2 regions of the Sulfurovum sp. TSL6 genome follow, and region 2 is predicted to be linked to the other one. Evidence: riboswitches for the same ligand, from Rfam matches in the RefSeq annotation. Region 2 holds a riboswitch; the other holds the start of a gene.
The links. Region 2 has a riboswitch for cyclic di-GMP ahead of LDM93_RS06620 (PAS domain S-box protein). Riboswitches for the same ligand answer to the same signal wherever they lie in the genome.
Positions count from the first base shown of each region.

Region 1: it holds a riboswitch for cyclic di-GMP, as region 2 does, so the genes downstream of both, LDM93_RS03920 (DUF4382 domain-containing protein) here and LDM93_RS06620 (PAS domain S-box protein) in region 2, are expected to answer to the same signal.

Region 1 is NZ_BPFJ01000001.1:788,964-795,283, reverse strand. It holds gene LDM93_RS03930 (DNA polymerase IV) at 1-549, shown strand, start outside; gene LDM93_RS03925 (EAL domain-containing protein) at 590-2,875, shown strand; cyclic di-GMP riboswitch class I at 2,965-3,042, shown strand; cyclic di-GMP riboswitch class I at 3,113-3,190, shown strand; gene LDM93_RS03920 (DUF4382 domain-containing protein) at 3,260-4,129, shown strand; gene LDM93_RS03915 (tetratricopeptide repeat protein) at 4,241-4,825, opposite strand; gene LDM93_RS03910 (valine--tRNA ligase) at 4,825-6,320, opposite strand, start outside.
Region 2 is NZ_BPFJ01000002.1:318,421-324,740, reverse strand. It holds gene LDM93_RS06630 (ATP-binding protein) at 1-85, opposite strand, end outside; gene LDM93_RS06625 (hypothetical protein) at 99-1,469, opposite strand; gene LDM93_RS06620 (PAS domain S-box protein) at 1,488-1,901, opposite strand; cyclic di-GMP riboswitch class I at 1,978-2,052, opposite strand; gene uvrC (excinuclease ABC subunit UvrC) at 2,200-3,990, opposite strand; gene LDM93_RS06610 (DUF721 domain-containing protein) at 3,978-4,421, opposite strand; gene nadB (L-aspartate oxidase) at 4,541-5,992, shown strand; gene nhaD (sodium:proton antiporter NhaD) at 6,043-6,320, shown strand, end outside.

The sequences.
Region 1 (6,320 bases), on a different contig from region 2:
ACACTTGGTGATATAAAGCGAAACAAAAGACTGCTTGAATCATGGAAAAAACCTGGTATCCAACTCTATGGACGTGTTACCGGAACAGATCATGAAGGTATCAGCAGCAGAGGGGAGAGGAAGTCCATAGGCATCAGTCGAACATTTGATGCCATACATGATAATGCTGAGATCAAAAGACGTATTATGATCATGGCAAGGCATATTATCTATATGGTGATGGCTATGGAGGTGAACCCTACAAGCTATTATTTGAAGATAGGGTATGAGTATGGTGTAAAAGTTAAAAAGACACTAACTGTGAACAGGGTTTTTTCTGAAACACTCTTTAAGTCTATGCTTTCAGACATGTATGAAGAGATAGCCCAGAGCAATAAAGGAGCTATCAAACTGACATTGAACGTTTCAAGTTTTGCTTCACTTAACCTGAAGACACTTTCACTGATAGATTTCCATGACGACAGCAAAGAAAAACAATTACATCAAAATATACATGCGTTAAGAGCACGTTTTGGGCTGGATATCATTAAAACAGGAAATGAACTTTAAAATATATTCAACTTATTAGGGTTTCATGCTACAATGTTGTATGAATTTAAAAAGATTATTCTCGAACATAAAAGAGCTTCAAACGGTTGATGACTCTGTAGTCAATTCATTGTATACACTTTCGACGAGAGCACTGTTAGTTGTTGTTCTATTAGCTATTTTAATCATTGTAGCTTTATACCCAATACTTGATGGCAGTATTCTAGTGTGGTCACTGATCTTGATGATCTTAACAGGATATAGACTTTATTCTGCTTATAGTTTTAAACAAAATCCTAAAAAATACTCCATGGCATTATGGTATAAAAAATTTGTCGTTGATGCAATATTGACTGCACTTGTTTTTTCAACATTAGGTTTTATTTTTATACATCAGGTAGATCACTATTATCAACTTTATATTGTTGCGGTACTTTTAGGATTGTCTTTAGGTTCTACAGTTTCTTTATCGGCAGATGCACGACTCAATATCATGTATTCAACTATTCTTTTATTGCCTCTTATTTTTTCTATGGCATTGCTTCATGATACGCCTTTGCATATCATACTTACCATTTCACTGATCTTGTATTTTCTTGCACAAGTGACCAACATCTATAATATGTATCAACAAAAAAATGCTTTTAATATGTTGCAATCGGAACATATGCTTTTAAATAGTTTATTTAAAAATGCACCTCTTGGTATCTTTACCTATAATAAAGATTTAAAGGTACTAGAGTGTAATGAACAATTAAAGACATTATTTGAGCATGAAAAAGAGAAGATCACAGGAATGGATCTTCGTATGCTTCCAGACAGACGTATATTAAAAGTATTAAAAAATGCAATTAGTGAGGGTACACAATCTTATGAAGGTCCATATGTATCCCTCAATAATAAGCCATTTTGGATAGATGCAAAAGTTTTTTCTTTTAGTGATTCAGATAATAATGTTTTGGGTGGCGTAGGTATGATAGAGGATAAAACGAAAGAACATACCGCCTTAACAGAGCTTGAATATTTGGTGCAACATGATGTACTTACCGGTTTGTTCAATCGTAGAGGTTTTAGGAACTATATGGAGAAACTTGTAACGAGTGTAAAACATAAAACATATTTTTCAATACTTTTTTATCTTGATCTTAATCAGTTTAAAAGCATTAATGACTCTTTGGGGCATCAAGTGGGAGATGATGTACTTCTTGCTGTATCTAAACGTTTGACCGATAACTTAGGAAAAGATTGTATGGTCAGCAGATTGGGTGGAGATGAATTTATCATTATTATTCCACATGTATCAGAAGATAAAAACATGGCTCATAAAGAAGCTGAAGAGTTTTCTAGAGAGATACAGGATCTTTTCTTAGAACCCTTTATCATCAAAGAGATGCATTTACATATTAAATCAAGTATAGGTATCGTTATTATGAAACCTGCTTATACGAATATCGTAGAGATCATAAGACATGCAGATCTTTCAATGTATCAAGCAAAGAATGATAATGGACATGTTGCATATTATGATTCTTCTTTAGACAAACAACAAAAAGAGCTATTTATGCTTCAGCATGACCTGGTATATGCAGTCAAAAATAATCAGTTGGGTCTTTTTTATCAACCCGTAGTTTCCATAGATGAAGATGTAGTGTGCTCTGCTGAGGCACTTGTACGTTGGGATCATCCGACAAGAGGAGCCCTGTCACCGCAGGATTTTATACCATTGGCTATTAAAGCAGGTTTGATCTCACAGATTACATGGTGGGTTCTTGATAATGTATGCCAGCATATAGCTCAATGGAAAAAAGAGAATAGCTGGAACCTGGAGTATGTTTCGATCAATGTGAATGCACAGCAATTTGTAGAAAATAATTTTGCTAGGGAATTCCTTAACAAGTTAAGAAAATATGGACTAGAGACTCATGACATCATGATAGAGATCACAGAACGATCACTGATTGATAATTTTGATAATACAGAGGATGTCATTAATGAGTTACGTAGGCAAGGAGTAAGATGTGCCATTGATGATTTTGGTACAGGCTACTCTTCTTTATCTTATCTAAAGAAGCTTTCTTTCCATACATTGAAAATAGATAAGGAATTTATAAAAAATATAGAATTCAACCCTAGTGAAGTACATCTTGTTTCAAGTATATTGGACATAGGAAGACAATTCAACTATAACATCATTATAGAAGGTATTGAAAACGAACAGCAACTAGAGCTGCTTAGAGGGCTAGATCCAAAACTTAGGTATCAAGGATATCATTTTTCCAAAGCTGTAGATGTAGAAGAGTTTGAGAAACAGTTTTTACAAAATGTTACTGAAGTTCCAATATTATAAAATATTATGCAAGTTTGGATCATTCAAGATGTATCTAATTCATAATGATATATAATACCTACGTTATAGTAAAGAGACTTTTTAAATATAATTTGTTGTGCCAAACCTGTTGTGAAGCAGGGACGGAAAGCTATGGGTCTTAACTCTAAGATCGCCAGGTTGCCAAATACCAATACTAAAAGTATTATTTTGCTTTTACAACTTGTTCTGCCTGCAAATTCTATTTAATTCAAAATTATTTTGTTGTGCCAAACCTGTTGTGAAGCAGGGACGGAAAGCTATGGGTCTTCATTTTAAGATCGCCAGGCTGCCAAAATAAATTCATATTTCTTTTGCGCAACATCCAATATATAAAAAAGGGTATTTATGAAAAAATTTCATAATATGATAGCTATTGTGTTAGCTTTTACACTAATCACACTCATCACAGGCTGTGGAGGCGGTTCTTCTACTCCAACGGGTACTTTATCACTCAGTATCACTGATGCGCAACCTCAGTTGGATAAAGAAAACGATGTAAATGTAACAGAAGTGAATATTGCTGTTATTGGTATTGAATACAATTATGAGGGAAATTGGATCACTGCTGAAGATTTCGAGCCTCAGACATTCAACCTATTTGAACTTCATGATGGTAAATCACTTCATTTGGGAAATATGATTCTGCCGGCAGGTCACTATCAGGAGATTCGCTTTAAATTGGCTGCCCCTACAAAAGAGTCAGAAGTTAAAAGTAATCCAGATTGTAATATAACATGGTCTGATGGATCATCTGCGCCATTATTTGTTCCTAGTGGAGGACAAAGCGGTTATAAAGGTAAAGGTGCATTTGATATCACGGCTGATGCAAAAATCGAAGTGACTGCAGATTTCGATATATATAAATCAATTGTTCCGACAGGAAGTGGAAAATATAATTTAAAACCAGTGATTAGATTGGTGGTCACTGAACTTTCAGGTATGATTAGGGGAACAGTTCTTGATTTTTCAGACCATAATAATTTGAGGGTTTTTGCTTACAAAGAAGGTGATTGGAATGATGAATTAGATCCTTTCCCGAATGCTGTAAGCTCAGACGATGTCAATATTAGTGATGGTAACTTTACGTTGGCATACCTTGGTGAAGGAAACTATACTCTTATTACGGCAGACTACCTAGCAGGTGGTATATATAATGAATTTTTCTATGAAAAACATAATGTTGAAGTCTTGAAAGGACAAACAACATTGGTTGATATCAATACTTCAAACTAAAATGTATTGAATATATTCCAGACTGCATACAAAGTATGTGTCTGGAGTAAAAAGAGATAAATAATCTAATCTCTTTTTATATGCTGCTTAGAACAATTCTCTACAAGTATTTTAAAAAACGATCTGCCCGTCTTGCTGCATACGTTTGATAATACCTTTTGCCATCTCATGGCCTTGATAGGCAGCTTTTCTACACCACTCTATGGCTTTCTCTTTATCCTCTTCGCAACCTAACCCCATGTCATATAATGCGCCCAGGTTAAACTGTGCTTTGGCATTGCCTGCCTGAGCTGCTTTAGAGAAGAGTATGAATGCCTTTTTGTAATCCTGGTGTACACCACGACCCTCTTTGTACATGGCACCAAGGTTATTAAAGGCATCTATGTTGCCTCTTTTGGCTGCTTCTTCGTACCAGAAGGCTGCTTCTGATTCATTTTTCTCACACCCTTCACCGTTTTCTAGCATCAATGCCACTTCAAACTGTGCCAAAGGTACTTCTCTGGTTGCAGATTCTAGATAGTAGTCAAAGGCTTTTTTAGTATCTTGGTTGACACCATAGCCTCTAAAATATAGAAAACCTAGATAGTAATAAGATACAGGGTCATTTTGTTTTTCTAGAGCAGTATAGAGCTCAAGGGCCTTATCGTATTCTTTTGCGAGTAATGCGTTGTACGCTTCTTGTGCTAGAGGAGTCATTATACACCAAACCCTGCAAGTTCTGCACTCACTTTTTCTATCTTGCTTTGCGCATCTTCAAGTGCTTGCTTATTTGTGGCAAGTACTTCTGCTGGTGCATTGGCAACAAACTTTTCATTATTGAGCATACCACTTAATTTTTGTATCTCTTTTTCTAGCTTCTCTTTTTGTTTAGTCAGTTTGTTGATGATAGGTGTCATATCTATCTCACCCGTTGGCAGATACACTTCTAAATTATCAGAAACATCCGTAATGGAGTCTGCTACTTTTGCATCCACAAACTCAATATTTTCCACTTTAGCCAATTTCTGTATGAATGGACGAGCCATCTCTGTATCGATATTTACATCTAGTTTGATGTAGGCTTTTTCTATCTTGCTATTACCCATATCGATGACTACTTTAGCACGTCTCAGAGCAGTGATAGACTCTTCGATGATCGCAAACATGTTTTCAGCTTCTACGTCTCTTGTTATCTCTTTAGGGAAGTTCATGACCATTAATGAATCACCACCTTCTAGTGTAGTACCTGAGAGTTTGTGGTAAAGATGATCAGAGATAAACGGCATGAACGGAGAAACCATTTTAAGTGTCTCTTTGAAGATCGCACCAAGCTCTACGATGCTTTCTCTGTCGGCTTTAGAGTATTCGATACCCCAATCACAAAACTCATTCCATACAAAGTTGTAGAGTGTTTTTGCAGACTCATCAAATTTATAAGACTCAATTGAGGTACGAATCTTCTCTACCGCAAGACTCAAACGGCTTTGCATATAGCGCCCAAGCAGTGTTTTAACTTCTATATCTTTGAGTTCTGGAAAAGTATCTACATTGAGTTGCAAGTAGTTTGTTGCATTGTAAAGTTTGTTCGTAAAGTTTCTAAACTGCTCTAGATTTTTAGCACCCAGTTTTATGTCACGACCCTGTACAGCCAGGTATGCCAAAGTAAATCTGATAATATCTGCTGAATGTTCTTCCACCATATCAAGTGGATCGATCACATTGCCTTTTGACTTTGACATCTTCGCACCGTGTTCATCTCTTACAAGCGCATGCATATAGATGTCTTCAAATGGTAGTTTCCCTGTAAAATGTTCACCCATCATCATCATTCTTGCTACCCAGAAGAACATGATGTCAAAACCTGTAATGAGCAGTGAATTAGGGTAAAAATCTTCCATGTCAGTTTCATTATAGAGTTCTGTAAGCTTACCGTTATTTCCCCAACCTAAAGGTGACATTGCCCATAAGGCTGAAGAGAACCATGTATCGAGTACGTCAGGGTCTTGTGTTATTTTCTTTGATGCACATTTTGGACATGTTTCAGGTTCATCTTCCCTGTCTGCCCATTGATGGCCACAGTCATCACAGGTAAATACCGGTATACGGTGTCCCCACCATAGTTGACGAGAGATACACCAAGGACGAAGTTCATCCATCCATGCTGTATAAGAGTTTATCCAGTGGGCAGGGTGGAAGTTGTTGTGTTTTTTAG
Region 2 (6,320 bases):
AAGTTACAAAGAAATAACTTGATAGTAGAATGAGCAGGGTAATTGGTACAAGACCAATCAGTTTAAGTCTATTACGTATAGTCATAGTTTATTTCCTTTTATTTTGCTAGCGCATTTATTTGAATTTCGAAAGACAAAAAGTGTCCCCAATAGTCTTTGATTAAAGCTTCTAAATTACTGCTGTCTTCACAAAACTGTATCTTATAGAGCGTATCCGCCAATGGATTGATACGAAGGTTACTTGCGGCTCCTTTAAGGAGATGTCCTATTTTCTGAATGGCATCCAGATCACCCTCTTCATAGGCTTTTAACATCTTTTCAGTCTCAATATGACATTGTTCAATAAAATCATGTACAAATTCTTCAATAAGTTCTACAGGTAAAGAGAGATCATTTGCTGCTTCTTCAAGTTGAAAGTCAAAGTGAATAGGTTTGATACCTTCCAGAGAAATAGTACCGAAGCCCTTTTCACTGACTGTCACTTCTGGTTCAATTTCTTCTTCCTCTACACCTAAAAGATCAATTTTAGCCTCTTCTTGGGTATTAAAGAGTTCCATTTCAGGTTCTGCTTGAACAGTTGGTGCTGTAGTGATTCTTGTGAGTGCCGCGTAAAAAGATGCTACAGTTTCTTTTCTATCATTTACAGATGCAGTATCTATTTTTGCTATGATATCACCAATAAACGGGAGTTGTAATACCTCACCAAGATGGGAAAGTGTTGCAACAGCATCGGAACGTTTCGCACTGTCTTCGCTGATTAGATCCTGTTCTAGTCCCAGTGCTGTATCAATATATTCTTTAAGGAATGTATCGTAGTCTTCATGAGAAACACCGATCTGTTGAGAAACTTTATCTATGTCTATAAGAATCTCAGCAGTATCAATAGCCACTTCCTCTTCTTTATCTGATAACCCCAAGTCAAGGATCTCTGTATCTTCAGTAGAAACATCGAGTGACTCTTCTGCTCTGTCAATAGCTATTTCATCTTCTTTATCTGATAATCCTAAATCAAGGATCTCTGTATCTTCAGTGATTGTATCGAGTGGTTCTTCCACCGTCTCAACGCTATCCTCTGTTTCCTCTTCTGTGACAAGATCAAACAGCTCGTTGTCATCTATAGCAATCTCTATTTCTTCACTTATATCCTCTGTCTCAAGGGGAGCGATACTTTCTACGGTATCATCAAGTGTTAATACAGATAGATCATCTTCTTCTGCTTTTTCTTGCTCTGCTTGTATCTCAACTAATGTGATATTACCAAGCATACTTGAAAGGGGAGTTTTAGATATAGGAAACATTTTATCATTATGATCTGTAGTGATCGTGATATTTGTTTCAGATAAATCAAACTTTGTATCGTCTAATGCAATTTTTAATGATAATTCGTCTATGTGGGACAGTCCACACAATTCTAATAGACTCTTATCCGCAGCGATAATTTGATTTGTTTCGTTTAGTATATAGTACATTTTGTTAACAACTCCTCTTTAGTTACTTTCTTTTTCTAGCAAATCCCTGTAAATAGGAATGGTCTCTGTTACTTCCGTTTCAGATGCTGGTCTTCTGGCTGCAGTATAACCTGTGGTCTCTCCATCCACGACTATAGGTGAAATATGTGAATAAACCCAATAATATCTGCCATCTTTTCTCAAGTTTTTCACGATACCAGTCCACTCTTTTCCCCCTTGTATCGTGTCCCAAAGTTCTTGAAATGCTGCTTTTGGCATATCTGGATGTCTGACGATATTGTGATTCTTGCCTATGAGTTCCTCTTTGGTATATCCAGATATTTCACAAAATTTTCTGTTGGCGTATGTAATGATGCCTTTAATATCTGTAGAACTAACGATCAAGCCTTTTTCAAAGATATACTCTTCATCAATTGGATCAGGTTTATTCATTGTATTGTTTCCCCCCTTTTGTAATGTGTCGCGTAAGAAGTGTAGTTCCAATAAACTTACAGTCATCAAGTTTATTGTTCGCAGCCTGGCAATCTTCATGAGACCCATGGCTTTCTGTCCCCACTTCACAATGAGTTTAGCTTTTTAACTTAGCGTTATTTATAACATAAGATGCACTAGAATATACATGCCTAGTATTATTCAATTTATAACACAGTTCATAAAACTCTATAACAATTAAACTAAAAATCGATTGAATTAAGAGGCTTTTTAGTAAAAAATATTAAATTATGTATGATTAGGGATTATTATTTTTAATAATGTTAGAGATTTTCTTATTCGTAACTTTTTCTATTTCTTCGTAAGATGCGCTCTCTATGGCTTCAAATGTGCCAAAATAATCGATCAACTTTTTGACCGTTGCTTTGCCTATGCCTTTTTTATTGAGAAGCGAAATTTGCGTATCTTCTTTACGTTTTTTGTTTTGATGGTAAGTGATGGCATAACGATGTGCTTCGTCCCTTTGGCGCTGTATCCAGTGTAGACGTTTGTCATTTGCTTTGAGTTCAAGAACTCCCTGGGAGGTATAGAGGATATCTTTGGCTGCACCTTTCGCACGATGTGCTTTGGCGTCGAGTTTCTCTTTGGCTATGGCTATGACATCAAGATTGACATGGGCTTCTTTTAGAAGGGTTTTCGCAAGATTGAGATTGGCTTGTCCTCCATCAAGTATCCAAAGGTCCGGAGCAGGCTGTTCTTTAAAGTTTTCTATCCGTCTAGAGAGCATCTCTTTCATCTGTCCATACTCATCGCGTTCGTGTAGCGTGTATCGTCGGTATGCGGATTTAGCCCATTTGTTTTCATCCCAAACGACCATACCTCCTACGGTCGCTGCACCCATAAGATGAGAGTTATCGAACGTTTCTATGCGGTAAGGGATGACAGAAAGGTCAAAGAGATCTGCTATTTTTTGTTCCATGAGCGTATCACTCTGTGTTTTACGCAATAACTCTTCACAGTTTTGCAGAGCCAAAGAGATGAGTTTGGCTTTGGGCCCACGTTTCGGGGTAAGGATCTCTATTTTTTTGTCAAACCGGGCAGAAAGGCTATGCGCCACCTGTTCCGAGTCTTCAAAAGTATGGGCAGTAAGAATCTGTTTGCAACTATGAGGGGTGTCAATGGTATAAAATTCCAATAAAGCCTGCTTATAGGCTTCATTCTCGTCAAAAATATGGGTATGCCTGAAGTAAGAGTATGCAGAAGAGATGATCTTTCCTCCCCGCATAAAGAGTTTGACGATCACACCTCTTTCATCGCCATTGAGTATGGCAAAGATATCGAGATCCATGGCATTGGCCAAGTCGATGTTTGATGAGATTGTGAGTGAAGAGATGGCATTGATACTGTCGCGCATAGCCGCTGCTTCTTCATAACGTTCTTGCATCGCAAGGTTTGTCATCTTTTCTTCAAGGGTAGAGATAAGATCTTTACGTTTGACAATGGATGTTTTGGCTTGTGTGACGATCTCTCCATACGCTTCAGGTGATACTTTCCCTTCACAAGGTGCCAGACACTTTTTGATCTGGTAGAAGAGGCAGGCTTTCCCCTCTTTTAAACAAGACTTTTTTTGTACAAGAGGATAGACTTCATAAAGAGCGTCAAGTAAGGCTTTCCCACCAGTAGGAAAAGGCCCATAGTAGGTAATGCTTTTTCCTTTGATGACTTTTCGGGTAATCTCAAATCTGGGATATTCAGCAGATTCATCGATATAAATGTAGGGGTAGGTTTTATCATCACGAAGTAAAATGTTGTACTTGGGTTTGAGTTGCTTGATCAGCGAGTTTTCGAGGATGAGGGCATCTTCTTCTGTTTCTACAACAATGTACTCAAGTCTACTGGCTTCATAGAGCATTTTGATGATGCGAGAACTTTGAGCAGGGTTTGGTCTAAATTCAGGAGAAAAACGCCAGTAACTCTTGACTCTGTTTCTAAGATTTTTAGCTTTCCCCACATACAGCAGCTTGCCGCTTGTGTCAAAATACTGGTAAACACCTGCACATGAGGGGAGATCTTGAATTATTGACTGCATGTAACTATGGCTTTAATACGTTCAAACTTTTCTTTGAGTTCTTTATCTGAAGGTGTTTCAAAATTTCCCTTGGCACGTTCATGATAATGAGGGACACTGACATAAGTCGCTTTTTCCTGAGGCATAGCATAATACTTGCTATGGAAGACGACAACCTTTTCAGCCTGCATCATCTGACACCCTTCATCGTGTCTGTTAAGCTGAGTTAATAGGCTTTTTAATAAATCTCTATTATAATTAAGCTCCATTTTAAAACCAGGGTGCGTCACTGCTATGAAGAGTGTATTGTCTTTGATGTATACAAAGGCAACAGCTTTTTGCCATTTGGGACTCAGAAGATCGATATACTTTTGATAACACTCCTGCCGTTTTAATGATTTAAACTGAGGCTGTGAAGATAAATGAGACAAAATCATATTGGCTTTTTTCATAAAGCGATTATAACATCACTTTGCTGTATCATCTTGACAGGGTGTGGATATAAAACCAATCCGGTCTATGTAGAAGAAACTGTAGAGAACAATACAAGTATGAAGACGGAAGGTTAAAGATGCAGAAGTATGATGTGCTGATCATAGGTGCAGGGATAGCAGGACTTTATGCAGCCATGCAGTTACCTGCAAGTAAAAAAGTCTTAGTGGTATGCAAAGATATCCCTTGGGAATGTAATACCTTTTATGCTCAGGGAGGTATGACAACAGCATTGAATGAAGCAGATATCCCTATACATGTAGAAGATACCATGGCCGCAGGTTCGTATCATAATAATAAAGAGGCTGTGGAGATCCTTTCCCGTACTTCACTGGAGACCACTCCTGATATCATTTCTAGAGGGATGGAGTTTGATACAGATGCAACGGGGAACCTTTCATATACGAAAGAGGCTGCACATTCTGTAGAGCGTATTATCCATGCTGGAGGAGATGCTACTGGGCGTTACATGCATTACTTTATGATGGTGCAAAACAAACACCAACTTCAGAAAAATACACTGGTTTATGATCTGCTTATAGAAAATGGCAGATGTTTTGGGGTAAAAGCAACGGTCAATTATGAACCTACGACGATCTATGCAGATGATGTGATCATCGCTTCTGGAGGTATAGGCTCACTTTATGCATATAATACCAACTCACGTACCGTAAGTGCCGATATTCATGGTATCTGTGTTGAAAAAGGTATAGAACTTGCCGATATGGAATTCATGCAGTTTCACCCTACTGTATTTGTTGAGACCCCTTTTGCAAGAAAACTGTTACTGACTGAAGCACTGAGAGGTGAAGGTGCACATGTAGTGGATGAAGAGGGAAGACGTTTCTTGTTTGATTATGATGAGAGGGGAGAATTGGCAAGTCGAGATATTGTGGCTCGTGGTATCTTCAATCATAAACGAAAAACGGGACAAAAAGCCTATCTTGATTTTTCTATGTTCGAGGACCAATGGTTTGAACATCGTTTCCCTAATATCACGCATACTTTTGGTGCGCTGGGTTATAAATTTCCGAAGGATAAGATTGCTATTTCACCTGCATTTCACTACTCTAATGGTGGTATAAAATGCGATACCAATGGCTCTATAGACGGTATGGAAGGTCTTTATGTCATAGGTGAAGCAGCAAGAACAGGTGTACATGGCGCAAATCGTCTTGCATCAAATTCACTGCTTGAAGGAGTGGTCTTTGCCAAACGTGCCGTAGAGCATCTGCTTTCCAAAGAGCATGAAGCGATGCAAACACCTATATTTGAGAAAGATTACGGTAATATTCTGCACAAAGAAAACGATAAAACCTATAAACAAAAATTGCGTCAAGTAATGTGGGATGATATAGGGATTATCAGGACAACAAAAGGCTTGCATGAAGCGAAAAATCTTATTTATGATATGAAAAATAAAGAGATAGGCAGACTGCTTAAACTTAGATTAAATACTGCTTCTGCCATCGTAGATGCAGCACTTGCGAGAAAAGAGTCTTTGGGTTCGCACTATATAGAATCTATCTAAAATAAATGCATAGAGAAATATGGCATACCAAAGTATTAGGAGAGGAATTAATGACAACAGAAATACTGCACACAGATTTGACAACAACATGGGTGGGGATTGCTTCACTTATCATATTTGTCATAGGGTATTACTTTATTGCAGCGGAAGATAAGTACCATATAAATAAAGCTAAACCGGCACTTTTTGCAGGAACATTGATCTTCATGTTGATCGGTGTCTATTATGCTATCAATGGTTTAGACGGTAAACATTTGCACCATGAAATTGAGCTTCTTATTTATGAGATTGCAGGGATATTCTTCTTCCTTTATGTTGCAATGACATA